3 regions of the Mesorhizobium sp. B2-3-14 genome follow, and region 2 is predicted to be linked to each of the others. Evidence: predicted binding sites of a transcription regulator. Region 2 holds the regulator's gene; each other region holds the start of a gene.
What was found. The regulator LexA, encoded in region 2, represses DNA repair genes until DNA is damaged. The targets are predictions, from matches to a motif close to TGTTCNNNNTGTGTTCNG.
Positions count from the first base shown of each region.

Region 1: a site for LexA is predicted at 4,769-4,786, ahead of FJ950_RS04105 (DNA recombination protein RmuC). Genes of this name have one in related genera too.
Region 3: a site for LexA is predicted at 3,030-3,047, ahead of FJ950_RS15040 (2'-5' RNA ligase family protein). Genes of this name have one in related genera too.

Region 1 is NZ_VFVP01000001.1:879,724-889,740, reverse strand. It holds gene FJ950_RS04135 (DUF6481 family protein) at 1-61, shown strand, start outside; gene sugE (quaternary ammonium compound efflux SMR transporter SugE) at 218-532, opposite strand; gene FJ950_RS30050 (hypothetical protein) at 730-855, opposite strand; gene FJ950_RS04120 (transglutaminase family protein) at 1,067-1,876, shown strand; gene FJ950_RS04115 (cation diffusion facilitator family transporter) at 1,995-2,948, shown strand; gene FJ950_RS04110 (GFA family protein) at 3,072-3,476, shown strand; gene FJ950_RS04105 (DNA recombination protein RmuC) at 3,480-4,736, opposite strand; gene def (peptide deformylase) at 4,840-5,370, shown strand; gene fmt (methionyl-tRNA formyltransferase) at 5,375-6,328, shown strand; gene FJ950_RS04090 (N-acetyltransferase) at 6,325-6,831, shown strand; gene truA (tRNA pseudouridine(38-40) synthase TruA) at 6,854-7,606, shown strand; gene FJ950_RS04080 (transporter) at 7,638-8,270, opposite strand; gene dapE (succinyl-diaminopimelate desuccinylase) at 8,276-9,469, opposite strand; gene FJ950_RS04070 (2-dehydropantoate 2-reductase) at 9,595-10,017, shown strand, end outside.
Region 2 is NZ_VFVP01000002.1:774,532-784,548, reverse strand. It holds gene FJ950_RS08455 (AMP-binding protein) at 1-540, shown strand, start outside; gene kynA (tryptophan 2,3-dioxygenase) at 537-1,373, shown strand; gene kynU (kynureninase) at 1,437-2,684, opposite strand; gene FJ950_RS08440 (ABC transporter permease) at 2,732-3,655, opposite strand; gene FJ950_RS08435 (ABC transporter ATP-binding protein) at 3,661-4,440, opposite strand; gene FJ950_RS08430 (ABC transporter substrate-binding protein) at 4,499-5,485, opposite strand; gene FJ950_RS08425 (GntR family transcriptional regulator) at 5,636-6,409, shown strand; gene lexA (transcriptional repressor LexA) at 6,820-7,563, shown strand; partial or broken gene FJ950_RS08415 (ComEC/Rec2 family competence protein) at 7,557-10,009, opposite strand.
Region 3 is NZ_VFVP01000005.1:100,804-110,820, reverse strand. It holds gene FJ950_RS15055 (ABC transporter permease) at 1-328, opposite strand, end outside; gene FJ950_RS15050 (substrate-binding domain-containing protein) at 446-1,381, opposite strand; gene FJ950_RS15045 (fumarylacetoacetate hydrolase family protein) at 1,677-2,834, opposite strand; gene FJ950_RS15040 (2'-5' RNA ligase family protein) at 3,093-3,695, shown strand; gene FJ950_RS15035 (nuclear transport factor 2 family protein) at 3,821-4,174, shown strand; gene FJ950_RS15030 (SRPBCC family protein) at 4,269-4,748, opposite strand; gene FJ950_RS15025 (metalloregulator ArsR/SmtB family transcription factor) at 4,745-5,101, opposite strand; gene FJ950_RS15020 (ArsC family reductase) at 5,267-5,617, shown strand; gene FJ950_RS15015 (DUF488 domain-containing protein) at 5,718-6,071, opposite strand; gene FJ950_RS15010 (aminopeptidase) at 6,095-7,351, opposite strand; gene FJ950_RS15005 (LysR substrate-binding domain-containing protein) at 7,348-8,340, opposite strand; gene FJ950_RS15000 (hypothetical protein) at 8,436-8,654, shown strand; gene FJ950_RS14995 (YbfB/YjiJ family MFS transporter) at 8,733-9,893, shown strand; gene sbmA (peptide antibiotic transporter SbmA) at 10,007-10,017, shown strand, end outside.

The sequences.
Region 1 (10,017 bases), on a different contig from region 2:
ACGCTATGCGGCACGCAAGCAGCGCACCGGCAGGACACCGCCCGGCTTTACGGGTCGCTAACAGCGCACTCGCCTCGATGGATGATGAATGAGGGACGCGCCAAGGCGCGGCCCTTTTTCGCGTGTCGGTGTTGCCCACGGGGAGCCTCCCTGCATCCAGGGACGTCGATTCATGATGTCAGCTCGGTCGATAGCGCCAGTCGGTGGACAGGGCCGTTCAGGCCGCGAGTTTCAGCCCCATGATGCCGCAGACGATCAACGCGATGCAGCCGAGCCTGATCGCCGTCGCGGGCTCGCCCAGCAGCCAGACGCCGAGCAGCGCCGTGCCGACGGTGCCGATACCGGTCCACACCGCATAGGCTGTGCCGACAGGCAGGGTCTTCAGCGCCAGGCCAAGCAAGGTCAAACTGACGATCATCGACGCGACCGTGAGCACGGTCGGAACAAGCCTGGTGAAGCCGTCGGTGTATTTGAGCCCGATCGCCCAGCCGATTTCGAACAGGCCGGCGAAGAACAGAAGAATCCATGACATCGGAACGCTCCATCCAGAACATCCGGCCGAAAGGTCTTCGGATGCTCAATCAAACAATGGGCGGGCCGTCCCAACCGGATTTCGGGAATGCGAGGTCGTCCCCGCATCGTCGATATAGGGTGTCTGAACGCCCAATCAACAATTCGCCGGCGGCATGTCGGACGCCGCCGGTGAAATCCATGCACGCTTGGCGATATCTACTTTTCCTTGATCCTCGTCGCCTTGACCGGCGGCGCCTTCAGGGCCGGAGCGGCTACAGGCTTCTTGGCGTCTTTCTTTGGTTTGCGGGCTTCCTTGCCTGCCTTCATCGCACCTTTAGCCATGATTCGTTCCTCCAGTTGCGGGAAACGAAGTGAAACAAGACAAACGCCAGACTGCAAGAGGCGAGTGCCTGCTGCCAGCGCCGGCAGGCCGCTTTCAACCGGTTTCTAATTTGCTCGTAAACCCCGGCAGTCCATGCCATGCTTGTCTTCGCACTGCAGCATCGACCCGTGCACCGCCGGGTGATCGTCAGGCAGGCCCGTCAGGACGACAATGCGGATCCATATCGGCTGCGAGATGAGCTTCGACTTTCCGCAGGAAACGCCGCTCATCGCAATGCTCAATGTCCACTATTCCCGCGCCTCCGATCTTGAGCGCCCGGATTTCCTGACCTCCAACCCGCCAGTGCCGATTGAGAGTTATCGCGACAGTTTCGGCAACTGGTGCAACCGGCTCGTCGCCCCGCCCGGGCGTTTCACTTTCGGTACGGATGCGGTGATCCGCGACTCCGGCACGTTCGAGATGGGCGAGTTGATGGCGTGGCAGCATGAGGTGCGCGACCTGCCGGCTGAAACGCTGCTGTTCCTGCTGCCCAGCCGGTTTTGCGAAAGCGACCTCTTGGCAAGCGAGGCATGGCGGCTGTTCGGCCATATGCCATCAGGCATCCCGCGCGTGCAGGCGGTGTGCGATTTCGTCCACAACCACATCGTCTTCGACTACGGCAACGCACGGGTGACGCGCACCGCCGCGGAAGCCTGGCGCGAACGGAGCGGCGTGTGCCGCGATTTCGCGCATCTTGCCGTCACGTTTTGCCGGGCACTCAATATCCCGACGCGCTACTGCACAGGCTATATCAGCGACATCGGCATGCCGAAGCCTTGGGCGAGCATGGATTTCTGCGCCTGGATGGAGGTTTATCTCGGCGGCCGCTGGCACGCTTTCGATCCGCGCAACAACGCGCCACGCATCGGCCGCATCCTGATCGCCTCCGGCCGCGACGCGGCGGATGTGCCGCTAACCCATATCTTCGGGCCAGGGTTGCTTGCGGGCTTCAAAGTGTGGACCGACGAGATCCAGGAATAGCTGGCCTTCCCGCCAGCAGGTTTCGAACACATTGAACGACCCGACGATTGGCGCGTTGTGATGACTGTGCAACTCCGCGGCAGAGCCGCTACACTGCCTCGAAGAGGATAAAACCTGCATGGCTGGGCACGGCGGCTCCAGAACGGTCATCTACGCGGCGCTCGCCGGCAATCTCGCCATAGCGTTGACCAAGTTCGCCGCCGCCTTTTTCACCGGCAGTTCGGCCATGCTGTCGGAAGGCGTGCATTCGCTGGTCGATACAGGCAATGGCGGCCTGCTGCTCTACGGCATGCACCGGGCGGCACGCCCCGCGGACAGCTCGCACCCGCTCGGCCATGGCCGTGAACTCTATTTCTGGAGCTTCATCGTCGCCCTTCTGGTCTTCGCGCTGGGCGCCGGCGTGTCGTTCTACGAGGGCATCATCCACATCATGGCGCCGGAGCCGGTCGCCAACGCCAGAATGAACTACATCGTTCTCGGCCTGTCCTTCCTGTTCGAAGGCAGCTCCTGGCTGGTGGCGCTGAAGGAATTCCGCAAGCAGAAGGGCAAGCAGGGCTGGCTGCAAGCCGTGCAATCGAGCAAGGACCCGAGCGTCTATACGGTGCTGTTCGAAGACAGTGCAGCCCTTCTCGGCCTGGCCGTCGCCTTTGCCGGCATATTGGCTGCGGAGATTTTCAAGATGCCCGAACTCGACGGCGCCGCCTCGATCGGCATCTCACTCATCCTCGGCACGACCGCAATCTTCCTGGCGCGTGAAAGCAAGGGCCTGCTCATCGGCGAGCCGGCCTCACCCGAGGTGCAGAGGAAGGTGCTGGCGATCGTCCAGCAGGATCCGGCGGTGCAGCGGGCGAACGGTGTGCTGACGGTGCATATGGGCCCGGAAGAAATCGTTGCCGGCCTGAGCATCGAATTCGAGGACCATTTGTCGGCGCCGGAGATCGAGGCCTGTGTCGAGCGCATCGAGGCGCGGTTGAAGAAGGAGATGCCTGAGATCACGCGGCTGTTCGTCAAGCCGCAGACGTCAGGCACCTGGGAAAAGCGGCGCAAGCTGATCGAATCCGCGTCCGGATAGATTCGAGTACGAACTTTGCGACACCGCGGTCCACTTTTCGGTTTGGCCTCTGGACCAGCGCCCCGCCGTTGCCTCGTGTCTCCGTGCCGCTAAAATCGGCCGATCGAAGTTGGAGGAATGACGATGAAGATCGACGGCGGCTGCCATTGTGGCGCCATCACCTACGAGGCGGAGGTCGACCCGGAGAAGACCTCGATCTGCCATTGTACCGATTGCCAGCAACTGACCGGTACGGCATTTCGCGTTACCGTTCCTGCGACGGAGGATCACTACCGGATCACCAGCGGCGAACCGAAGATCTACATCAAGACCGTGGCGAGCGGCGCCAAGCGAATGCAGGCTTTTTGTGCCGACTGCGGCTCGCATCTCTATGCGACATCGGTCGGCGACGGTCCGAAGGTCTATGGGATCAGGGTCGGGACCTCGCGGCAGCGCCAGAACCTGGTCCCGAGACACCAGAAATGGCACCGGTCGGCGCTGCACTGGCTTCCGGAATTCGAGGGTATGACGACAATCGAAGAGCAGTAGCGTTCAGTCGTCGCCTTCGACGACCCTCAATCTCAGCTGCCCGGTCTTTGAATCGGCAGCGCGCGGTGCGGCCTCCACCTTGGCAGGGGCGCCGCCGCGCGGGGCGTCGGGCTCGCCTTCTCCGAATTCCAGCGCCTCGATCTTCTGGCCACGCTTGGTCACTTTCGAGGTCGAGACGAGTATGTCTTCGATGTCCTTGGCCGACTGGCCGAAATGGCCCTGCAATTTGCGCACCCGCTCGTCGACACGCTGGACGTCTTCCATCAGCCTGATGACTTCGCCCTGGATCAGATGCGCCTGCTCGCGCATGCGCGCATCCTTGAGGATCGCCTGGATGACCTGGATCGACAGCATCAAGAGCGAAGGCGAGACGATGATGACGCGGGCACGGTGCGCCTTCTGGACAACCGCTTCGAAATTCTCGTGGATTTCGGCGAACACCGATTCCGACGGCACGAACATGAAGGCGGTGTCCTGCGTTTCGCCCTGCAGCAGGTATTTTTCCGAAATGTCGCGGATATGGACCTCGATATCGCGGCGGAAGGCCTGGGCCGCGACCTTCTGCAGGTCGGCGTTATCGGCGGCGCGGATGGCATTCCACGCTTCCAGGGGAAATTTGGCGTCGATGGCAAGCGACGGCGCGCCGTTCGGCATTTTCACCAGGCAGTCCGGCCGGCTGCCGTTCGACAGCGTCGCCTGGAATTCGTAGGCGCCGTGCGGCAGGCCGTCGGCGACGATCGCCTCCATGCGCGACTGGCCGAAGGCGCCGCGCGTCTGCTTGTTGGAGAGGATCGCCTGCAGCTGCACGACCTGGCCGGCCAGCGACTGGATGTTGCCTTGCGCGGTGTCGATGACCGCCAGCCGCTCCTGCAGTTTCGCGAGGCTCTCATGCGTGGACTTGGTCTGCTCGGTCATGGTCTGGCCGATGCGGCCGGTCATGGCGTCGAGCCGCTGGCCGATCGACTGCGTCAATTCGGCTTGGCGGGCGCCGAACACTTCGGCGATGGCGCCCATGCGGCCCTGCATCTCGGCCTGGGATTGCAGAATGCCGGCCATCCGCGCCTCGGCGTCGCGGGCATGGTCGGCGGCTTCCGCTGCGGCGACCGCGCGCGCCTTGGCCGAGCGCCACAGCGCGATGACGAGCGCCACGAACAAGCCGAGAAACAGCAATGTGGCGACGGCCAAGACGTGGCCGAGCGTGATAGTCGAGGCGCCGAGCCGTGCGGCGGGCTCCGAAAGGATGGTGCTCAGATCATTCATGTGGACAGCATAGCCGATTCGGCGGTCTGGCACAGATCAAAGCGTGAACGAGGCGCAGGCGCACCGGTTGACGCCTTTCTATTGAGGTCTTAGGTGAAACGCCATGCCGATCAAGCCGCTTATCATTCTTCCCGATCCCATCCTGCGCCAGGTCTCCAAGCCGGTGGAGCGCGTCGACGCGCCGGTACGCAAACTGGCCGACGATATGCTGGCAACCATGTATGACGCACCCGGCATCGGGTTGGCGGCAATCCAGGTCGGCGAGCCTCTGCGCATGCTGGTGATCGATCTCGCCAAGGAAGACGAAACCCCGGCGCCACACGTCTTCATCAACCCGGAAATTCTCGAAAGCGCCGACGCGCGGTCCGTCTACGAGGAAGGCTGTCTGTCGATCCCTGATTACTATGCCGAGGTCGAGCGCCCGGCTTCGGTGAGGGTCAAATATCTGGACCGTGACGGCAAGCTGCAGGAGATCGAGGCCGAGGGGCTGATGGCAACCTGCCTGCAGCACGAAATCGACCACCTCAACGGCGTGCTGTTCATCGACCACATCTCGAAGCTGAAGCGCGACATGGTGGTGAAGAAGTTCAAGAAGCTCGCCAGGGACAAGGCGCCAGGCAAGCTGGTGGGATAGGGCAATGCCCCTTCGCGTCATCTTCATGGGCACGCCGGAGTTTTCGGTGCCGACGCTGCGCGCCATCGCCGAGGCTGGCCACGAGATTTCAGCCGTCTACACGCAGCCGCCGCGCGCCGCCGGCCGGCGCGGGCTGGAACTGACGCCGTCACCGGTGCAGCTCGAGGCCGGGCGGCTTGGCATCGAGGTGCGTGCACCGGCATCGTTGAAAAGCGAGGCCGAGCAGGCCGCTTTTGCCGACCTGGGCGCCGATATCGCCGTGGTCGTCGCCTATGGATTGCTGTTGCCGAAGGCAGTTCTGGAGGCACCCCGGCTTGGCTGCGTCAACGGCCATGCGTCGCTTTTGCCGCGCTGGCGTGGCGCCGCGCCCATCCAGCGCGCCATCATGGCGGGAGACACCGAGACCGGCATGATGGTGATGCGCATGGAGGCGGGGCTGGATACCGGCCCGGTGGGACTGGTTGAAAAATGCGCCATCGGCCCCGATATGACAGCCGGCGATCTGCATGATCGGTTGATGAGTGTCGGCGCTGCCCTGATGGTGGAAGCGTTGGCGCGGCTGGAACAGAACACCCTGGCATTTACCGCGCAGGCGGCCGAAGGGGTGACTTACGCCAGGAAAATCGATAAATCCGAGACGCGCGTGGAGTGGACACGGCCCGCGGCCGAGGTTCACAATCATATTCGTGGCCTGTCACCGGTTCCCGGCGCCTGGTCCGAGATTGAAATTGGCGGCCGTATGGAACGGCTGAAACTGCTTCGCTCGACGCTATCCGAAGGCGTGTCGCCTTCGGAAGATTTGGGCGAGTCGGGAGGAATTCTCGATGACCGGCTGACAATCGCCTGCGGAAAAGGCGCGGTCAGGCTGGTCGAAGTTCAACGTGCGGGCGGAAAGCCCGCCGCCGCGTCGGAATTCCTGCGCGGAGCCAAGATCGAAAAAGGACTGAAATTCTCATGAGCATGATGTCGATACGCGCGGCGACGCCGCGGGACCGCGAGGCCATCCGCCTCGTCGAGGAACACGCTTTCGGCCAGCAGACGGAGGCCGGACTGGTCGACGCGTTGGTGACCGGCGGTGACGCCGTCGTCGAACTGGTGGCGGAAGAGGACGGCCAGGCCGTCGGCCATATCCTGTTTTCGCGGCTGTTCGTTCAGAGCGGCGGTAAGAGTTTTGCCGCCGTGGCGCTTGCGCCGCTGGCGGTGGAGCCTTCCTTCCATGGCAGCGGCATCGGCGGCGCGTTGATCCGCGAGGCCCATATTCGGCTCAAGGACGCCGGCGAGACACTGGCCGTCGTGCTGGGCGATCCGGCCTATTACGGCCGTTTCGGCTATAGCCACGCCCGCGCAGAAAAGTTCGAAAGCGAATACCAGGGCGAGGCGCTGCAGGCGCTGGCCTGGGGCGAAGCTCCCGAATCCGGCAGGCTGGTCTACGCCTCCGCCTTCACCGCTCTCGCCGCCTAGGCGGGGCGTATAGCCGACCGGCATGCCGCGTTTTCGCCTCGATATCGAATATGACGGCAGCCTGTTTGCCGGCTGGCAGCATCAGGCCGACCAGCCTTCGGTGCAGCAGGCGATCGAGCAGGCGATCGAGAAATTCTGCGGCGAGGCGGTCCGGCTGCGCGCCGCCGGCCGCACCGATGCCGGCGTGCACGCGACCGCGCAGGTGGCGCATGTCGACCTTGCCAAGGCGTGGCCCGACGACAAGGTGCGCGATGCCGTCAATGCACACCTGCAGGCGGCCGGCGCGCGCATAGTCATCCTGAAGGCCACGATCGTCCCGGACGATTTCGATGCCCGTTTCTCCGCCATCGGCCGGCACTATCTCTACCGCATCCTCAACCGGCGGGCGCCCTCGGCGCTGGACAAGGGTAAGGTGTGGTGGGTGCCGAAGCGGCTCGATGCCGCCGCCATGCACGAAGCGGCGAAGCTCCTGCTCGGCCGGCACGACTTCACCACCTTCCGCTCGACGCAGTGCCAGGCTAACAGCCCGATCAGGACATTGGAGCGGCTCGATGTGAGCCGGGCGGGCGATGATCTGATCGAGGTGAGGGCATCGGCACGATCCTTCCTGCACAACCAGGTGCGCTCGATGGTCGGCTCGCTGAAGCGGGTCGGCGACGGCGGCTGGACATCGGGCGACCTCAAGGCGGCGCTCGAGGCGCGAAACCGCGCCGCCTGCGGCCAGGTGGCGCCGCCCGACGGGCTTTTTCTCATTGGCGTCGATTATCCCGGGTAGAACCCTGGTTCTCCCGGGTAGAATCCTGGTTCTATCCGGGATAAAGCCCGGAAAGGCTCTGGCCCCCGACATCGTCCGGCACGGAGATGCCAAGCAGCATCTGCAGTCCGAACAGCACCAGCAGCGAAGCGACGAACATGCCGACGAAAACGGCGGTGCCGAAGGCAGCGCCCCTGCCGATCGTCGCGTTGGTCATGCGCCAGGTCAGCACCATCGACAGGGAAAATAACAGCAGCGACACAAGGCTCGAGACCTGGCTTGCCGAGGACAGGAAAAGCCTGATCAGCGCCGAAGGCAGCATCAGCCAGGCAGTGATCGCCGAGGCCCAGTTGCTGGCCACGACATAGTGGACGAAGCGCCCGCCGATGCCGGCGCGCCGCGCCACCAAGGCGAGCGCCACCAGCGGCAGTACCCAGGAGCCGATATCGACCGTCGCCAGTCGCACCAGCATGCTGAAGCGGCCGGCGAAGGCATCGGGATCGCCGATCTCGTTGGCGATGCCGACCCAGCCGACGATCAGCGCCGGTGCCGCGACGATGATGGCGAAGAACGAATTCCAGAAGCCGTCGGCCGTGAGGTCGAGCAGGCGCAGGCCGTCGGCCTTGCCGAGCATCAGCCGCCAGGCGCCGGTCAGCGAAGCTTGGGTTTCGTCCGCCGAAAGCATGCTGATCAGCCCTGTCCGAACCAGTCGTCGATGAAGCGCTGGTAGATCCGCGTCAGCGTTTCCAGATCGGCGATGGCCACGCGCTCGTCGACCATGTGCATGGTCTTGCCGACCAGGCCGAATTCGACCACCGGGCAATAATCCTTGATGAAGCGCGCATCCGATGTGCCGCCGGAGGTGGATAGCGCCGGCTTTTTGCCGACCACCGCCTTGACCGAGCCGCTCAGCGTCTCGACCAGCCTGTCGTCGCGGGTCAGGAAGACATGGCTCGGCCGGTCGCGCCAGACCAGCTCATAGTCGACTGGCGTCTTCTTGCCCTGTCGGTATTTCTTGCGCCCAGCCGCCTGATCGAGGCGGTTGTGGATTTCCGCCTGGACCGTCTCGGCCGTCCAGCTGTCGTTGAAGCGGATGTTGAAGGTGGCGGTTGCCTTGGCAGGAATGACGTTGGTGGCCGGGTTGCCGACATCGATGGAGGTCACCTCGAGGTTGGTCGGCTGGAAATCCTTGGTTCCCTTGTCGAAGACGGGATGCAGCAAGGCGTCCACCAGGCTCATCAGGCCGCGCACCGGGTTGTCGGCAAGCTGCGGATAAGCGGCATGGCCCTGGCGGCCATTGACGGTGATGCTCCCCGACATCGAGCCGCGCCTGCCGATCTTGATCATGTCGCCGAGCGTGTCCGGATTGGTCGGCTCGCCGACGATCGAGGCGTCCCATTTCTCGCCTTTGGACGCGGCCCATTCGAGCAGCTTGACCGTGCCGTTGATGGCAGGCCCTTCCTCGTCGCCGGTGATCAGCAGCGAGACCGAGCCCTTCGGGCCGCCATTTGCCTCGACGTGGCGCGCCACCGCGGCGATGAAGCAGGCAATGCCGCCCTTCATGTCGACCGCGCCGCGGCCATACATTTCGCCATTGGCGATATCGGCGGCGAAAGGCGGATGCGTCCAGGCGGCTTCGTCGCCGACCGGCACCACGTCGGTATGACCCGCGAACATCAGATGCGGGCCATTGCCGGAGCGCCGTGCATAGAGGTTCTCGATGTCGGGCGTGCCGTCTTCGGAGAACACCGGCCGATCGACCAGGAAGCCGAGCGGCTTCAGCATCGCCTCCAGCGCGCTCAGCGCGCCGCCTTCGGCTGGTGTCACCGAGGCACAGCGGATGAGAGAGGCAAGGTTTGCGGCGGGGTCAGTCGGCAGCGTCATGGCAAAAGCGATAGTCGAAAGCGAATGGCCTGTCACGGCCAGACATAGGGCCAAGCCAATGGCCGACGATACCGCCGACATTATGGTTTTCATGTCGTATAGTTCTGGCTGATGCGGAGTAAGAGATGGCAAACGGCGAAAAAAGGATCGTCATTGCCGGCGCCGGCAGCATTGGCTGTTATGCCGGCGGCTGCCTGGCGCTCGCCGGGCGGCGGGTTGTCCTGCTTGCCAGGCCGCGCATCGAGGCAGCGCTGCGGCAGGGCGGATTGCGCGTCAGCGACCTCGAGGACCGCGATCGCCTGATCAAGCCGGCAGAGCTTGCCGTCACCGCCGATCCGGCCGCGTCCTTGCCGGGGGCCGATGTGATCCTGGTCACCGTCAAGAGCGGCGCGACGCGGGAAATGGCGGCACTCATCAAGGCCCATGCCCGTCCCGATGCCGTGGTGGTAAGCCTGCAGAATGGCGTCGACAACGCCGACAGGCTGCGCGCGGCGCTTGGCCCGCGAACGGTGCTGGCTGGCATGGTGCCGTTCAATGTCGTGCAATCA
Region 2 (10,017 bases):
TCGACGGGCAAGCCGGTGGGCGGTTACGAGGCGCGCATCGTCGACGAGGAGATGCGCGAGGTGCCGCGTGGCGAGACCGGACGGCTGGCGGTGCGCGGGCCGACCGGCTGCCGCTACATGGCCGATGACAGGCAGAAGGATTATGTGCGCGACGGCTGGAACCTCACCGGCGATACCTTCACGCAGGATGAGGACGGCTTCTTCCACTTCGCCGCGCGTTCCGACGACATGATTGTCAGCGCCGGCTACAACATCGCCGGACCCGAGGTCGAGGCGGCGCTGCTGTCGCATCCCGATGTCGCCGAATGCGCGGTCATCGGTGCCGAGGATGGCGAGCGCGGCCAGATCGTCGAGGCGCATGTCGTACTGGTGCAAGGTGTCCCGCCAGACGCAATGACCGTCAAGCGCCTGCAGGACCACGTCAAGGCAGCCATCGCGCCCTACAAATATCCCCGATCGGTCAAATTCATCGCCGCTCTGCCGAAGACCCAGACCGGCAAGATCCAGCGGTTTCGGCTGCGCACGGAGAAGATCAATTGAGCGAGCCTTACGATCCGGCCTCTGAAGGCGCAGAGATGTCGTTCAAGGAGCGCATGTCCTACAGCGACTATCTGCACCTGGAGAAAGTGCTGGAGGCCCAGACGCCGCTGTCCTCGGCGCATGACGAAATGCTGTTCATCATCCAGCACCAGACATCGGAATTGTGGATGAAACTCGCTTTGCACGAGATTGGCGCGGCGATCCGCTCGATCCGTGCCGACCGCCTCGAACCGAGCTTTAAGATGCTGTCGCGTGTCGCCCGCATTTTCGAGCAGTTGAACAATGCCTGGGACGTGCTGCGCACGATGACGCCCAGCGAATACACCGAGTTTCGTGACGCGCTCGGCCAGTCCTCGGGTTTCCAGTCCTGGCAGTATCGCGCCATCGAGTTCATGGCCGGTAACCGCAACCTCGCCATGCTCGGGCCGCACAAGCACCGGCCGGACCTCAGCCAGAAGCTGGAGGCGATCCTGGCCGAGCCGTCGCTCTACGATGAAGCGCTGCTGCTTCTGGCCCGCAATGGCTTCGACATCGGGGTGGACGCAAAGCGCACGGATTGGCGCGAGACGCGGACCGGGAACGAAGAAGTCCTGGTCGCCTGGCAGACGGTGTACCGCGATCCGCAGCGCTACTGGATGTTTTATGAACTGGCCGAGAAGCTGGTCGACTTCGAGGACTATTTCCGCCGCTGGCGCTTCAACCACGTCACCACCGTCGAGCGCATCATCGGCCTGAAGCGCGGCACCGGCGGCACGTCGGGCGCCTCCTATCTCAAGAAGATGCTCGAGGTCGTCCTGTTTCCGGAACTGTGGACGGTTCGCACCCGGCTCTGAACTCTCGTCTGACGCAATTCCTGTGGGAAACCGCGTCACATTTTTCCCGGCTTCGCGCCGGCTTCAGGTCACCGCCGTCTTGACCGCGAAGCGTGCATCCTGCCAGGCGCCAGTGCGCAGGATATCCTCCAGGACCTCGACCGCCTGCCATACATCGGCGTAGCCCACATACAGCGGGGTGAAGCCGAAGCGGATCGTCGACGGCGCACGGAAATCGCCGATCACACCGCGCTCGATCAAGGCCCGCATCACCTGGTAACCGTTGGGATGGAGGAAGGACACCTGGCTGCCACGCTGATTGCCGTCGCGCGGGCTTTCCAGCTCCAGGCCATAGGCGCCGCATCTGGTCTCGACGAGCTGGATGAACAGGTCGGTGAGCGCGATGCTCTTCTTGCGCACCGTCGCCATGTCGACATCGTCCCAGATATCCAGCGCCCCCTTCAGCGCCCGCATCGATAACACCGGCTGCGTGCCGCACAGGAACCGGCGGATACCGCTGCCGGCCGCATAACCCTGCTCGAAGGCGAAGGGCCGCGCATGGCCCCACCAACCGCTGAGCGGCTGCTGGACTTTATCGTGATGACGCTCGGCGGCGTAGATGAAGGCTGGCGCGCCCGGGCCGCCATTGAGATATTTGTAGGTGCAGCCGATGGCGAAATCGGCATTGGCGCTGTCGAGCTCGACAGGCAGCGCGCCGGCGGTGTGGCAGAGATCCCAGACGATCAGCGCTCCGACCTGATGGGCCTTGCATGTCAGTGCCGCCATGTCGCGCAGCTGGCCGGACTTGTAGTTGACGTGGTTGACCAGGATGACCGCAACGCGCTCGTCGATCAGCTCCTCAATGGTCGGCGCATCAACGCCCTCAAGGCGCAACACCGTGCCGGGGCGCGTCGAGGCCACGCCTTCGGCCATGTAGAGATCGGTTGGAAAGCTGTCTCCCTCGGCGACGATGACCGAGCGGTCCGGCCGCATGCCGAGTGCGGCATGCAGCACCTTGTAGATGTTGATCGAGGTCGTATCGCAGACCACCGTCTGGCCGGCCGCCGCGCCGATCAGCCGCCCCAGTTGGTCGCCGAGCGCGACCGGCATGTCGAACCAGCCGGCGGTGTTCCAGGCACGGATCAGATCCTGTGCCCACTCCTGGGTCGCGGCTTTCCGCAGCTCGTCGAAGACGGCGGGTGCCGCGGCGCCGAGTGAATTGCCGTCGAGATAGATCACGCCTTCCGGCAAGATGAACCGGTCGCGGATGGCACGCAGCGGGTCCGCCGCATCCATGGCTTCGACGGCTGCGAGATCGAGCGTTGCAGGCATCATTTGTGACATTCCCTGGTTATTCACGCCTTGGTCATTCACGCCGGTTACTCACGAATCGCTTCGCGAACCGGTGCGGAACCCCGGCTGCGCTTGAGGCTGGGCAAGGCAAGCATGGCCAGTACGAACAGGCCCGTGGCAAGCTTCAGGTCAGGCGGCGGCATGCCGGCCGCAAGGCAGAACGACACCAGCTGGTAGTAGATGATCGCGCCGGCGAAGGGCGCCAGCAATTGCCGCCACACCGTCTGCTTGCCGACGACGGCTTCGCCGATCATCAGCGCGGCAAGGCCGTTGATGAGAATTCCCAGGCCCATATTGACGTCGGCGAAGCCTTGCGACTGCACCATCAGCGCACCGCTTGACGCCGAAAAAGCGCTGGCCAGCCCGACACCGCCTATGGTCGCGGCCCAGACATTGATGCCTTGCGCCTCGGCCATGTCAGGATTGGCGCCCACGGCGCGCACGGCAGTCCCCTTCTCGGTCCTGAAGAACATGTAGAGCAGCATGAAGGCGGCAAGCGCGAGGAGACCCGCGACGACAATCTTGCTGGCGGGGAAACCCGGCCGCGCGAACGGCACCCAGTCGAACACCGAGGGCGAACCGAAGACGGACAGGTTGGACTTGCCCATAATGCGAAGGTTGATGCTGTAGAGCATCGTCATCATCAGGATGCCCGCAAGCAGCGTGTGGATGCGGAAGCGCAGATGGATGAAGGCGGTGCAGCAGCCCGCCGCGAAGCCAGCGACAAGGGCGGCAGCAACGCCCATCAGCGGCGATGCGCCGGCGGCAAGGAGAACGCCGCAGACGCAGCCGCCCAGCGGAAAAGCGCCTTCGCTGGTGAGATCGGGAAAATTCAGCATGCGAAACGGGATCATGATCCCGAGCACGACAAAGGCCAGGATCAGGCTTTGCGCCAGGGTGACCGGCATGATCGCGACGAAGCTGGTGAGAACGTCCCCAACAAAATCCATGATGATCAGCTCGCCAGCAACATGCGATCGGTCTTGACCGAGAAATGGCCGATCAGATCAATAACCGTGACCCTCGCCTTCTCCTGCCCGGCGACTTCCAGGAGCACCCGGCCCGCATCGAGCATGATCACCCGGCTGCCATAATCGACGGCGTGTTGCATGTTGTGGGTCACCATCAAAGTCGTCAGTTTCAGCGCGTTGACGGCGCGCACGGTCGCTTGCATGACGATTTCGGCCGTGCGCGGGTCGAGGGCCGCGGTATGCTCGTCGAGCAGCAGCAAGTCCGGCGATCCGCCGACCGCCATGATCAGCGACAAGGATTGCCGCTGCCCGCCCGAGAGCAGGTCGACGCGCGTGTCGAGACGATTTTCCAAACCGAGACCCAGTATCGACAGTCGTTCCCTGTAGGACGCAAGCCGGGTGGTGTTCAGCCCCGGGCGCAAGGTGCGCTTTTGGCTACGCAAATCGGCCAGCAGCATGTTTTCCGCAACCGTCATGCTGGCGGCGGTGCCGCGCATCGGGTCCTGGAACACGCGCGCCAGTTTCGCGGCGCGCTTGTGCACCGGCATTGCAGTCACGTCGGCGCCGTTGATCAGGATCTGGCCGGAATCGAGGATCAGGGCGCCGGAAATGGCGTTGAGCATGCTGCTCTTGCCGGCCCCGTTGGAGCCGATGACGATGCCGAACTCTCCGGTGGCCAAGGACAGGCTGAGACCGTCCAGCGCGACCTTCTCGTCGGCCTGGCCCTTGTAGAACACTTTGCGCGCGGATCGAATCTCCAGCATCGTTCCTCCCTGACCTCGGGATAGCGGCGCCGACGCCGTCACCCCGGCAGTTCCGATGTTAGTCGACGATGCAGCCGCAATCGGCCATTGAAGCCGGTATCTCGATGCCGAACGCGGCCATCGCCTTGCGCGAGATCGTTGCCATGTGGTCCTTGTAGGCCGGGCGCGACGGCGCGATCGTCTTGGGATCCTTGCCCTTGAGGATCTCGGCGGCGATGTTGCCGGCGTTGACGCCGACCTGCGTGTAATTGACCGCGAAGCTCGCCGGCACGGTGCCGTTACGGACCGCACTGTCATCGGAGTTGACGACCGGGATACCGGCCTGGCGGGCGGCCGCGGAGACAGCGGCGATCGCCGGCTGGATCAGGTTCGAGGCCGGGCCGTAGATCACGTCGGCCTTGCCGGCGAGCGAAGCGATGCGTTGCTGGATGTCATTGACGTTGTCGATGCCGACCTCCACCACCTCGAAACCGGCGGCCGGTGCCGCCGCCTTGATCTTTTCGACCAAGGCAACGTCATTGGCCTCACCGGGATTATAAGGCACGCCGAAGCGCTTGGCGTTCGGCAGCAGCTTCTTGGTGAAGGCCATCACCGCGGCGACGTCCTGCAGATCGCTGGCGCCGGTCATGCCTTCGTCTCCGGCGTCCCATGACGGCACCAGCTTGGCCGCCACCGGATCGGTGACCGCGGCAAAAACGATCGGAATGCCGGAACCGGCGAGCGCTTTCTTGGCGATCTGTGAGACCGGCGTGGTGATGGTGTAGATCAGCTTGGGCTGCTCGGCCTGCAGCTTGGCGATCATCTGCGGCACCAGCGACGCATCGAAATTGGTGTGGCTCTCCGTGTAGACGACGTCCTTGCCCTCGACGAAGCCGTTATCCGTCAGCGCCTTCTTGAAGCCGGCTATGGCGGCGTTCAATTGCGGATGCTCGCCGAAATTGGCAATGCCGATACGGATCTGATCGGCCGCGGCACTGCCGGCACTGACCATCAATGCGCCTGCCAGGGCCAAGCCCGACAACCAAGCGGATTTCGACTTCAACATCATTTCCTCCCAGATTTGATCAGGGCCGCTTGGAAACGCGGCTACTACGGCGATCATGGTGAGTCCGCTGGTCTGTGTCAAACATTATATATAATTGTTGCTGTGACGCACTATCATATATACTTTTCGCCAGACGACGGATTGATCACCATGCTGAATGAAACGAGTTCCACAAAAACGGAAGCCGCCTATCAGCTGTTGCGGCGCGACATCCTGACCACGCGCCTCATGCCCGGCGCCCCGCTCAAACTGAGTGCGCTGCGCGGCACCTATGGCGTCGGCTGGACACCGTTGCGCGAAGCCCTGTCGCGGCTCGAGGCCGAACGCCTGGTCACCGCGATCAGCAATCGTGGTTTTGCCGTGGCTCCGGTGTCGCGGGCCGAGCTGGAGGATCTGGCACGCGCCAGGATGGTGGTCGAGATACCCCTGTTCCTCGAATCGATGGAAAAAGGCGGCAGGGAGTGGGAGGATGCCGTGGTCACCGCCCACTACCGGCTCTCGCGTTGCAAGACGGCGGTCGACGATCCCTCGGACGCGGCCGTCGACAGATGGGACGAGAACCACGAGGCTTTCCATGCGGCGCTGCTGAGCGCCGCCACATGCGACTGGCTGTTGCGGTTCCGCTCGACGATCTCGGATCAGCTGCGCCGGCATCATCGCTTCCTTGGTCTGGCGCCGACACTGCGGGCCGCGGCCGGCCTCAAGGATGGCTATGAAGAGGCAATCGAAGCGCTACGCGAAGCGATTGCGATCGAACACCATACCGCGATCATGGAAGCGGCGCTCGACCGTGACGTCGAGCGGGCCAAGGCGCTGATGACGGCGCATATCGGCTACACACTGCACGTCTATGTCCACAGCGAAGACAGCGGCGCTACCAGATACGCCGCTCGCGCCGGCAGCTTGAAGGCGGGTTCGGGATAACTTCAGCGCTTCCGCGACGCCTATTCGAACGCGCTGGCCGGAGTGCGCCGAACGCCCCGATCCATGGCCGCCCGAAGCTACCAATCGTTGGCATTTTGGTTTCGTTTCGTTCCGCGAATAATGGCTCCGCGAATTATACGTCCCTCCGAGGAGAAGCCTTCCAACTAACTGATGCCAAAGCCTCGTCGGCGGATGGGCCACAGGCCATTAACCAAAACGATTTCAATGCGCCTGCCGACGGCGGAAAGGACTGGTTGCCGCCCGCCGTCGCGGGCAAAAAACTTCAGACCCCTTAACAAATTCATTAAACTTTAAACGGTTGCAGAACACAACTGGAACAGATAGTGTTTGTTCTGGGTTTGTTTTTTCGATTCTGGTTCAACCTTTCGTTCAATGTCTTGGGGGCCGCCATGCTGACACGCAAGCAACATGAACTGCTGATGTTCATCCACGAACGGCTCAAGGAAAGCGGGATACCGCCTTCCTTCGACGAGATGAAGGAAGCACTCGATCTTGCCTCCAAGTCGGGGATCCATCGCCTGATCACGGCCCTGGAGGAGCGCGGCTTCATTCGCCGGCTACCCAATCGGGCGCGCGCGCTGGAAGTGCTGCGGCTGCCGGACTCGATCGCGCCGGGCCTCAATGCGGCAAAGAAGTTCTCGCCAAGCGTCATCCAAGGCAGCCTTGGCCAAGGCAGTCTCGGACGCCAGATCAGGCCGGCCGCTGCGCCTTCGCGCCTGCCCGCGGCCGGCAACGACGACGACGCGGTTTCAGCCGTGTCCATCCCGGTCATGGGCCGTATCGCCGCCGGTGTGCCGATCGATGCCATCCAGCATCAGACGCATTCGATCTCGGTGCCGCCGGACATGATCATGGGCGGCGAGCACTATGCGTTGGAGGTCAAGGGCGACTCGATGATCGAGGCTGGTATCTTCGATGGAGACACGGTCATTATCCGCAATGCCGACACGGCAAGCCCGGGCGAAATTATCGTGGCACTGGTCGACGAAGAGGAAGCGACACTGAAGCGGTTCCGCCGCAAAGGCGCTTCGATCGCGCTCGAGGCCGCCAATCCAGCCTACGAAACGCGCATTTTCGGGCCGGACAGGGTCAAGGTACAAGGCAAGCTGGTCGGGTTGATCAGGCGCTACTGAACCGGCTTGTCATCGGGCTTGTCGGGTTTTTTGTACGGCGGCAGCCCCCTTGCCTCGCGTGAGAATTTTCGCTGTTCGTGCCAGGGCCGGTATGGTCCGTCGACGGCAAATGCGATCGCGGCCCGGGTCGTGGCCGACTGGGGATTGAAGAAGACGGCAGCGCTTCCCTTGCGGGCGAGCTGCCGTTTGGTGACGACGAGAACCAGTGGATTGTGGCAGGCGTCATAGGCGGTTGCGTCATTGACGATGATCAGGTCGGCGAAAGCGCAGGCTTTCCAGGTGGTCTTGCGGTCCTCGACATAGGCAATGATCGCGCCGGAAGGGTGCCTGGCAAGGCACAGGCCTTCGCGGCAGTAGAAGGGCGATCCCGGCGGCAGGTCGGTGGGACTGGCAACATCGAATTGCCTGTCTGTCGTGTCGAACATTTCCGGTTTGACGATTGTTTCGGAGATCAGGGCGCGCTTCCAGTTGTCGGTTGCGAATTCGTTCGGACGTTCCCGGTTGACGGCCAGTTCGCCATTGCCGATCGGCAGCGCGACCAGCCGCGCATCTTCCGAGATCAGCACATCGGGCGCGCGTGTGTGCGACACAGTCAACAGGCCGGCGAGCGCGAATGGCAGCGCCGCGAGCCGCAGCCATGTCGTCGCCATCGTCGCGATAACCAGCGCGACGGTGACCAGCAGCACGGATTGCTGCGAAATCAGCCCGACTCCATCGACCGGAGAGCGCTCCGATATCCACGCCGACACGGCGATCATTGCTGTCAGGCCCTTGCCCATGAGGTAGAGAGCCGGCCAATCCAGTCCGAATGGCATCAACAGCGCGCTGGCGACGGCCAGGAACATCACGACCGACACGATAGGCATCACGGCCAGATTGGCGAACAGGCTGAGCGGCGATACCCGCTGGAAATGCCAGATGGCAAACAACGCCGTGGCGCTGCCGGCGATAATGGACGTCATGGCCAATCCACCTGTCGCCAGCAGGAATTTTCGCGTCAGGAACCCGGGCAGCGATCGCTTTCGCGGCGGTGGCCGCGTCTTTCCCGCACGGTGATCGGCCCAGCCGGCATAAGCGCCAACCAGGGCCGCGGTCGCGGCGAACGACATCTGAAAGCTCGGGCCGACGACCTCGTGAGGCGAGACCAGGATGACGGCGATCGCCGAGATCCCCAGATTGCGCATGGTCAGCGCAGCGCGATCGAAGAACACGGCAATCAGCATCACCGCCAGCATGATGAAGCTGCGTTCGGCCGCAACGACGACACCGGAAATGATGAGATAGGCCGCGATCGAGAACAGTGCGGCGGCGGCCGCGTATTTCTTCACCGGCCGGCGCGCGGAAAGTCTGGAAACAGCGCGAAGGCACCACGCAGCAGACCCATGATGGTGCCGGCCACAAGCGCCATATGCAGTCCCGAAATAGAGATGATGTGATAGATGCCGGTACGCCGCATCGCTTCATTGATTTCATCGGGTATGCCGGCGCGCACGCCGACGATCAGCGCCGCCGCGATCTCGCCTTCAGCGCCGCCGACGCTGCCCCTGATGTGGTCGGCGATGGCTTCGCGGGCATTCTCGATGCCTGAAAAAAGGCGAGCCGATAGCGGCATCTCACCGTCGTCGGCGGAAACAACCGTTGGATTGCCGAGAAAGAAGCCGCTGCCGCCGATGCCGGCGAAATAGCTGTCGAAAGAGAAGTCGTAGCTGTCCGGCCGCACCGGGCCGGTCGGCGGCAACAGTTTGGAGTAGCCTGTGATGAGCGAGCCGGCGGTCATTCCCGGTGGTATCTTGCGTGCGGAAAGCCGGACCCTTTCCGGCGCATAGCGCAGTTTCGGCCGGGCGGTCGAAATCACGTCCATGGTCAGCCGGATGCGGCCGCTCTCCATCTCTTCGAGCGAGACCACGCGGCCGGTCAGTTGCGTGGAGATTTCCGAACCCAGCATCCGGGTTCCGGCTCGCCATGTTTCAACCTTCGCCGCGAGCAGGCCCAGCGCGCACAACAGCACTGCCATGAGACACAGATGGGTTTTGGGCCAGGAACGCGAGACGAAGGCACAGACCGCCATCAGCACCACGACCGCGACGGGCTTTGCAAAGTCGGGCTCGGACGCCAGCGAGAAATAGGCGATCGCCCCAACGGCCAGACAGACCGGCACCAGCAGGAACGCGATGCCCCGGTCGAGTTCAAGCTCCGCCGCCCGGGCCACGCCATGGCGCAGGCGAGGCAAGGATACCAGGCCGATTTGCCGGCGCACGCGCACGATCCTGCCCGCGGCAGGAGCCGGCGCCGGCGCCTGCCCACCTGCCTGCAGCGACCTGGTTTCGGGTGCAGCCACGAGCGGAGATGGCAGTGGGATCGTCGCAGGCGCCGCAAACAGGGATCGCTCGCTGACGCCGATAGCGGCATCCTCGCCCCGATCCGAGCCCCGGCCTCGTCCAGTCATCGGGTCTG
Region 3 (10,017 bases), on a different contig from region 2:
GGCCGATCAAGGCGGCAACCACCAGCGCGACAAGGAAGCCCATTTCCAGCGAGGTGACGCCAGCATTGAACAGCGTCCACATCAGCACCGGCGAGAAGCCGAACAGGGACCCGACGGAGAGGTCGAATTCGCCCGACGTCATTAACAGCGTCATCGCCAGCGCGATCAGGCCAAGCTCGACCGTGAAGGCCAGCGTGTTGGAGATGTTCTGCGGCGACAGGAAGTCGTGGTTGAAACCCCAGAAAACGGCGATCTCCACGATGAGCAGAATGAAAGGTCCGAATTCCGGCCGCGCGATCAGGCGTTGGATGAGCGAATGATTTTCCACTGGAACCCGCGACATGGTTGAGACGGGCCGCGAGCTCCACCGCATCGGGTGGCATGCCACGGCGCAGGAAGATATCTGGCGCCGTGCGAAAAACGCGCGGCGCCGGGGGATCGCGGATTATTTGCCGGACAGGATCTTGTCGTAGACCGCCGCAGTGTCCTTCTCATAGAGCGCGCCGGTGATGACGTTGAAGCCCGGAGGAATGCCGCTGGCCGCCATGTTGGCGAGCGACAGCGCCACATAGCTGGTCGCCTGCGGATCCTGCCACTGGCCGGCATTGACATAGCCGTTCAGCACTTCCTGGGTGGTGTCGAGCGAGTTGCCCCAGCCGACGACCGGGATTTCGCCCGGCTTGACGCCGACCTGGTCGAACACGCGCTTGATCGAACCGGTTACGAGGTCGCCCAGGCCGATGATGGCGTTAACCTTGCCCTTGTGGGCGGTGAGGTAGTCTACCATGCGGTTGATCACCTCGGCCTGGTCGAGTGTCGCTTCGGTCACTTCATAGGTGATGCCGAGCGGGCCGAAGACGCTCTTGATGCCTTCTTCTTCCTGCACGCCGTAGGTGGCGCCGGGGATCTCGACCGGCATCCAGACGAAGTCGCCCTTCTTCACCAGGCCCTTGTCGACCAGATACTGCGCCCAGTGCTTGCCGAAAGTGACGTTGTCACCGCCGACATAGGCGTTGAAATTGGCCTTGGGATCGGGCGTGTTGAAGTTGATGATCGGGACGTTGGCCGCGCGCGCTTCCTTGACGATCTCGACCAGGCTGCCCGGATCGGGGCTGGTGGTGACGATGCCGTCGGCCTTGGCCGAGAGGGCGGCACGGACCGCCTCCTGCTGCGAGGCGACGTCGCCATTGTGGAACGACGTGTTGACGGTGTTGCCGGTGTCCTTGGCCCATTGCTTGGCGCCGGCGAGGAAGTAGGTCCAGACCGGGTCGGCCGGCCCGCCATGTGAAATCCAGTAGAACGTCTTGGCCTGCGCGGCTGCCGGAATGACCGTCAGCGCGATCAGCAGGCCGTAGAGCACAAGTCTTAGTCTCGTCAGCATTTGATTTCCTCCCGATTGAAGATGATCCGTCCCTTGTTCCGGCTTCAGCCGGATTGCGTCTTTTTGCCAGCGCCGCTCGGATACCTAAGAGCATTCCCTTTTTCGGCGAATGGCAAGCCTCCATCTGCAGATGTAGTGGGCGCCTGACGCGGCGCCATCAGCGACCCCATCAGATCGCATCAGTCGGGCTGATTTTTCCCGGGCAGTCGGATGATTGTCGCCGAGAGCTCAGCCGGGCGGACTATCCCGATCACGTCTAGGCGGTCTCTGAGGGCGAAAGCCCCCAAAGAGCCGCTTAGAGCAGGCCGGCCTTGGCCAGGTCGCGCATCAAATGGCTGGCGCCGTAGGTCCAGTGCGGGCAATCGGGCGACAGCCGCACGCGGTTGACCAGCGCGCCGAATTTCTCCGACGAGATGGTGACGATGTCGCCGACCTTGTGCGTGAAACCCTTGCCCTTTTCGCCGCGATCCTTCGACGGCACGAACATGGTGCCGAGATAGAGCGCCAGCCCGTCCGGATACTGGTGATGCGGGCCCATGGCCGCGGCAACCAGCTCCTCCGGCGAGCGGCTGATCTCGGCCATCGAGCTTGCCCCCTCCAGCGAAAACCCGTCCTCGCCCTCGACCTTCAGGCGCACGACGGCCTGCTTCACGTCGGCGATGGAGAACGTGTCGTCGAACAGCCGGATGAAGGGGCCAAGCGAGGCCGAGGCGTTGTTGTCCTTGGCCTTGCCGAGCAGCAGCGCCGAACGGCCCTCGACGTCGCGCAGATTGACGTCGTTGCCGATGGTGGCGCCGACGATCCTGCCGCTCGAGGCGGCGATCATGGCGATCTCCGGCTCCGGATTGTTCCAGGTCGAAACCGGATGCAGGCCGACATCGGCGCCGAAGCCGACCGAGGCCATCGGCTGGCACTTGGTGAAGATCTCGGCATCGGGGCCGATGCCCACTTCCAGATATTGTGACCAGGCGCCGCGCGAAATCAGCTTGGCCTTGATCTCCATCGCCTCTGGCGAACCGGGCTTGAGCTTCGAAAGATCATGGCCGATCAGGCCCGCAATGTCGGCGCGGATGGCGTCGGCCTTCTCGGCCGAGCCACGCGCCTGTTCCTCGATCACCCGTTCGAGCAGGCTGACCACGAAGGTGACGCCGGAAGCCTTGATCGCCTGCAGGTCGACCGGCGACAGCAGAAAGGGTTTTGCCCGATCGCGCGTGGCTTCGAAACTGTTGGCCGCGATGGCGTCGAGTGAACCGATCGGCTTGCCCCTGGCCGAGCGCACATGGCCGGCCGGGTCGGCCAATTCGCAGACGTCACGCACGGTGGGCGCCGCGCTGGATGTGATGTCGAAGACGGTGCCGTCGCGCACCGTGACGACCAGGGGGTGCGAGGCATCGCCGCTCCTGGCGCGGCCGACAAACAAGCCTTCAGCGGGCAGATGTGTCGGGTTGGTCATGAGTTGGGTTCCTCGTTGAATCGAAAATGCTGGCCCGGTCGGCGCGGCACTTTCGCCGGATTCCATTCAAAGGTCTATCCCATCCAAGCAGTAGAGCGGTGGCCGCGAATATGCCGACTGGGTCATCCACGATGTCCGGATGTCAAGGACATCACCGGGCTTAGGGTCCGGTTACTCGAACTTGACTCAGAGAATTGTTCGTGTTTTGTTCTGGGTGCCAGAACAGAACGGAGGCGTTCCTTGGCGAGCGTATAGGGAATGTACCAAGGCGAACTAGATTTCGGAATTCCAGAACCGCCAAGGCGGCCCAAAAAACCGGATCGTGTCTTCTTCGGCGTGTTTCTGCAGGCAGGGGATTATTCTCGGTTTGCTGATTGTCAAAGCCGACTATGCCACAAATTTGGCATAGCCGGCTCACCGCTGATACCGGAGCGTTTTCATGTCAGCCAGCAGCATGTCGGGGACTACAAGCGGCTGCGGTCGAAAATCATCTTTGCGGCCACCCGATCGGGGCAGCGCGTCATGATGCCTGCTTTTGAGATCACCTTTCGCCACGCCAGGAGCTTTCCTGGCCGCCCGGCGACAAGAGGCCGACCGGCCAAGCATCCCTTCGTGCTTGTGGCCGATGACGGCCCGGTTTGTGAACTGAGCGGGAATCTCTGCGCCGAAATGCTGCGTGAAGGCCTGAAGGCATCAGACGGGTTCGTCCCTCATCTGACCCTTGCCTATGACCAGAAACTTATCCCACAACTGCCGATCGAGCCGATCAGCTTCGTGGCGCGGGAGTTCATTCTCGTGCACAGCCTGCGCGGGCTGACGCAATATGACTTCCTGGAACGTTGGCCGCTGATTGCGATGTAACGAAGGGGCCGCTGGTTCGCGCGACACCCCATCCTGACAGGGTCATGTCAGCTATCGACCTGTCCGCGATGGCAGGTCCGCAAGCGGTTCCCTACTTGCAATGCGTCTGAACAGGAGGAACAAAAATGACCGTCACGGAAATCGCCAAGGAGTTCACCGAACTTCTCAAACAGGGCAACAACGAAGGTGCTGCCGAAAAATACAATGCCGACGATATCATCAGCTACGAAGCGATGGAGGGACCGATGGCCGTCAGTCACGGCAAGGAGGCCCTCAGGCAGAAAAGCCAGTGGTGGCAAGAGAACCACGAAGTGCATGGCGGCTCGGTCGAGGGCCCTTATGTCAACGGCGATCAATTCGCGGTGCGCTTCACCTTTGACATAACGCCCAAGGCCACCGGCGAGCGTGTCACCATGGATGAGGTTGGCCTGTACACGGTCAAGAACGGCAAGATCACCGAAGAGCGCTTTTACTACTGAGGCCGGAAATCGGGTCTTCCCAGCTTTGCTCTCTTTGCGGCAAGGTTGAAAATGTGCACGGCGGCCAGAGCGATCCTCTGGCCGCTGGGAGCGTTCAAATCGTCTTCACATACCGCGCAAGTTGATCGGCCACCGTGCCCCAGCCGTCGAAGAAACCCATCTCTTCATGGTTGTCGCGGGTGGCTTGGTCACGGTGAATGGCTGTGGCGGCATAGCGCGTACCCTGGCCATCCTGATGGAGCGAAATGACCGCGGTGATGAAAGGCTCGCCCGAGGGTCGATAGCCGGGCAGCAGCGCATCCGTCCACACCAGCCGCTCGTTGGGCACGATTTCCAGATAGCAGCAGTGGCGGTCACTGACCTCCTTGCCGTCGGGCGACTGCATGCGTGTCCGAAACAGGCCGCCCGGCCTGAGGTCGATCTCGCAGTCGGTGATCAGCCACGGCTTCGGCGTGAACCACTGCCTGACATGCTCAGGTGTCGTCCAGGCTCGCCAAAGCAATTCGCGCGGCGCATCGATTACGCGCTCCAGCGTCAGGTCCAGTCTGGGATCCGGCTTGAACGGATAGCTCATTTTTCTGTCTCCTTGAGGGTCATGACATAGGCATCGAACCGGTCGAGGCGGCGTTCCCAAACTGTACGCTGTTCGGCCAGCCAGCTTTCGGCGAGCTTCAACGGTTCAGGCGCAAGCTCGTAAGTCCTGACCCGTCCGGTCTTTTGCGAACGAACCAGCCCGCAGCCTTCGAGAATCTTGAGATGGTCGATGAAGGATGGCAGGGCCATCTCGAAAGGCTGGGCCAGTTCGCTGACCGAAGCAGGGCTCCTGTTCAGCCGCTCGACCACGCGCCGTCGCGTCGGGTCGGCAAGCGCGCGAAAAATGCCGTCGATCGGCGGGAGGCTTGGATTTGCACTCTGGAGGCTGGTCATCGATCGGTCCCGGGTCGTCAAAAAGCGATTAGAAACACTTAGGTAATTGCCTTAGTGTTGGCAAGCGCCAAATTTCCGGCAACGCTGACCAAGCTGCTGGCCAAGCGGGAAGGGCGGTTTTAGGCTGCGAAACGGATTCGACTGTCAGCCCAAGGGAAGAGCACTTTGACGATCACCATGTACGGCATCACCAATTGCGACACGATCAAGAAGGCGCGCGTCTGGCTGGAGAGCCATGACCTTCCCTATCGTTTCCACGACTATCGGGCCGAAGGGATCGAGGCTGGCAAGCTGAATGGCTGGGCCGGCAAGGTCGGTTGGGAAAAGCTGCTCAACAAGGGCAGCACGACGTTTCGCGAATTGCCGGAGGCGGACAAGCAAGGCCTCGACGAGAAGAAGGCGAAAGCGCTCATGCTGGCCAAGCCGACGATGATCAAGCGGCCGGTCTTGGAGATCGGCGATCGGGTGGTGGTTGGCTTCAAGCCGGAGGTTTATGAGCAGACGGTGGGGAAGTAGGCGGAAGCGTCGCGACGTCCGATCTCCACCCTCGTGGGGGAGATGTCCGGCAGGACAGAGGGGGGGCGCTGTCCCGCCTGCTTGCGAAGGTCCGAGCGCCTCAACCCGCGCTCAAATACTCCGCCAGCGCCACCGCATTATTGTGCGCCTCATCATGCGCGCCGTAGAGCAGCGTTACCTTGCCCTCGCCAAGCAAGCCGCGCAGCTGCGCAACCGCCTCACCATTCCCGTCGAGCTCAGCCCCGTACCGCTTCCGAAATTCCGCCCAACGTGCCGGCTCGTGCCCGAACCACTTCCGCAGGTCGTCGCTCGGCGCGATCTCCTTCAGCCACAGTGCCAGCGCGGCATGCTCCCTGCTGACGCCGCGCGGCCAGATGCGATCAACCAACACCCGCTGCCCGTCATCGGCAGCGGGCGGCTCGTAAATCCGCTTGACCATCAGGTCGAAAGCCATTCGACCTCCCTACGCCGAACCCCTCAGGCCCACTCGCCTTTGCGCATCACCGGCACGCGGCTGCCATCCTTGGCGACGCCGTCAATGTCGATCTTGTCCGACCCGATCATCCAGTCGATATGGATGAAGCTCTTGTTGCCGCCGCGCGCCGCGATTTCGTCCTGGCTGAGCGAGGCGCCGTCGACGAAGCATTTCGAATAGCATTGGCCGAGCGCGATGTGGCAGGCGGCGTTTTCGTCGAACAGCGTGTTGAAGAACAACAGGCCGCTGGCCGAGATCGGCGAGGAATGCGGCACCAGCGCCACTTCGCCCAGACGACGCGCGCCCTCGTCGGTTTCGAGCACCTTCTTCAGCACGTCCTCACCTTTCGACGCCTTGGCCTCGACGATCCTGCCGCCCTCGAAGCGCACCGAGATGTCGTCGATCAGCGTGCCTTGGTAGGACAGCGGCTTGGTCGAGGAGACATGGCCCTCGACGCGCCGCGCATGCGGAGTTGTGAAAACTTCCTCGGTCGGGATGTTGGGATTGCAGGTGATGCCGTTCTTGGCGGTCGAGGCGCCGCCCATCCACTCATGGCCATCCGCCAGCCCGACCGTCAGGTCGGTGCCCGGTCCAGCGAAATGCAGGGCATGGAAATCATGGCCGTTGAGCCATTCGGTGCGGCCGCGCAGCGCCGCATTGTGCGCCGTCCAGTTGCCGATCGGGTCTTCCACATCCACCCGCGAGGCGGCGAAGATGGCGTCGGCGAGCTTCGCGACCGCCACGTCGTCGGCATCGCCGGGGAAAACCTGCCTGGCCCAGGCCAGATCCGGATAGGCGACGATGTTCCAGTTGATGTCGAAGCCGGTGATCTTCTCCAGCGCCGGCTGGTAGGCCATCGAATTGGCCTTGTTGGCGCGCGCCACCTTCGCCGGATCCTGCGCCGACAGGAGCGACGGATCCTCGCCGCGCACGGCAAGCCGGGCTGCGTTGTTGGAGAAGGCCTTAGCCATGCCTTCGTAGAGCCAGCCGGCGGCATGGTCGAAGCCAGCATCGGCGCCGAAGCGGTAGCGCGCCAGCGTCATCTCGTCATCGTTGAAGATCGGCGTCACCAGCCCGGCACCGGCCTTGTAGGCGTGTTCGACGATGCGCCTGGTCAGCGGCAGGGCCGCGATCGACGATGTCAGCACCAGGTCCTGTCCGGGCTGCAATTGCAGCCCCACCTTGATGGCGACTTCCGCCAGCCTGTCGAGCTTCACCGGGTCGATCGTTGCGGAAACGCCGCGCGAATGTGTGGTCATGATCCTGCCTGTCGTCTTGGGATGTTTGATTGAACATAGACCGGTGCCGCGGTGCTTTCCACCGTGATCGTGCCGCTGGGCTCCGCGACCGACGATCCGAACCGCGCCATCGTCGCCGCGATCTCTTCCTTGATCCAGATCATGAAGTCCCGGACCTTGCGGCTCTCGGCCTTGGTGGCGGAGGTCACCAGCCAGTAGCCGAGGCCGCTCTGGGCGCGAATTCCGAACGGCGCCACCAGGCGCCCGTCGGCCAGCGCATCGGCCGTCAGCAATTGCCAGCCGAGCATCACGCCATGGCCGGCGATCGCCGATTCCAGGCACAGCATCGGGTCGGTGAAGCTCGCGCCTTTCTGGAAGGTAACGGGTTGAACGCCGGCGGCCGCGAACCAGCTCTCCCAGTTGATCATCGCCCGCTCGTCGGTGATGGCGCAGGTCTGGGCGAGGTCGCAGATCGACGTTAGTTTTCTGGCAATCCCGGGCGCGCAGACCGGGAAGACTTCCTGCGCCAAAAGCAGCTCCGCCTTTCCACCCGGCCATTTGCCGTCGCCAAGCCGGATGGCAATGTCGACGTCCGAGTGATCGAGATTGGCCAGCCGCACTGAAGCGTCGATACGCAGCAGCACGTTGGGATGCCGGTCGAAGTGCCGCGACAGCCGTGGCAGCAGCCATTTGGAGGCAAAGGCCGGTGCCGCCGAAACGACCAATGTGCACTGGCTGGCTTCGTCGGCCAGTGCCACGGCCTGGGCAAGCTCGCGAAATCCAGTGCCAAGGCGGGCCGCGAAGACGGCGCCGAATTCGGTCAGGACGAGGCCGCTGGTCGTGCGCTCGAACAGTGCCTGGCCGAGCTGTTTTTCGGTGCGGCTGATCTGCTGGCTGACGGCGCTGACGGAAACATTGAGTTCGCCGGCGGCGGCGGCGAGCGAGCCGAGACGGGCGACGGTTTCCACGGCGCGAAGGCCGTTGAGATGAACGCGGTTGAGCATGGCCATTTGAGATTTTCTAAACCGATCCGGCCGAAATCTCAATTGAAACGGATATCGAAACGGCAGACCTTATGGGTGGAAACAGGCCCATGGAGCCGGAAATGCTGAGCATGTTGCTGAAGGCCCTGGTCGCGGCCACTTCGCCGGATGACACGGACTGCGACTTCGATACGCTGAGTTGGCTGACCGATCCGCTTGCCCATCCCGCGCTGGGTGTAATGTCGGAGCGCGAACTCGGTGATGTGCCGTTCCGGTTGACGGCGCGCCGGACCGCGTATGAGGCCGTTTCACCGAGCGCCGGTTTCGGCGATCGCTGCTGAGCGCGCGATCGCGATCAGGGCACTGGCCCAACACGAGGCGGATTGTTTCACCCGCTCGCACATCTATTGTGCACTGCAATGACTTCGCCCCAATCGACAGCGCTGCGTTACGCCTTCGCCGGCATGATCGCCATGGCCGTCGCCATGGGCATCGGCCGCTTCGTCTACACGCCGATCCTGCCTGGCATGATGGAGGAACTGCATCTGTCGCCGGCCAATGCCGGCTGGATCGCCTCGGCGAATTATCTAGGCTATCTCGTTGGCGCGTTGGCGGCGGCGGGCAGCTGGGCACATGGACGCGAGCGTTTGCTGATGCTGGGCGCCCTCGGTGCCAGCGCCGTGCTGGCCGCCTCGATGGGGCTGACCGACGCTATGGCCGCCTTCGTCGCCATTCGTTTTCTGGCCGGTCTGGCGAGCGCTTTCGTCATGGTGTTCATGGCCAGCATCGTTTTCAGCCATATCGCGGCCGCCGGGCGCGGCGACCTGCAGGCCTGGCATTTCGGCGGCGTCGGCCTCGGCATAGCGATATCGGCGGCGATGATGACGGTGCTGGTCACCGAGCATGCCGGCTGGGCGCAGGGCTGGCTGTGGTCGGGGGCGATTTCGGCTGGCGGCTTCGTCGCCGTGGCGCTGCTGGTGAACCAGGGTCCGCTCATCAATGGCGAGGTCGGCCGTGAACCGGCGCTGCCGAAAGATCGGTCGCTGATGAAGGTGATCGTCGCCTATGGCCTGTTCGGTTTTGGCTATGTGGTGACGGCGACCTTCCTCGTGGCCATCGTGCGCCAAGGCGGCGGCAGCCGCGTCTTCGAGGCCATGGTGTGGATGGTTGCCGGCCTTGCCGGTTTCCCTTCGGTCTGGCTGTGGCAGAAGATAGCGGCGCGGATCGGGCTTTATGCCGCCTATGCCTTGGGATGCTTCGTCGAAGTTGTCGGCGTTACCGCGAGCGTCGCCACCGGCGGGCGCATGGGGCCGCTGCTTGGTGGCGTGCTGCTCGGCGGCACGTTCATTGCCATCACGGCACTTGGCCTGCAGGCCGCCAGGCAGCAGGCCCCAGCGTCGCCCCGGCGCATCTTTGCCCTGATGACCGCCTCCTTCGGTCTTGGCCAGATCATCGGCCCGATCGCCGCCGGACTTTTGGCGCAGGCATCGGGCGATTTCTTCCTCGCCTCGATCGTCGCCGCGGCCGTCCTGGTCGTCTCCGGCGCCGTCACATGGTCGGCTGCGCCAAAATCGCCATGATTTGTGGTCTTGCTCTGCACCGGCATCGGGCAGGCATTTTCTTTCCCCCTAATGTGTGACCTTATGCCGGCTCAAACCTGCTGATTTGCGCATCGATCGAGGAATTCGCCACAGTGTTCGTATC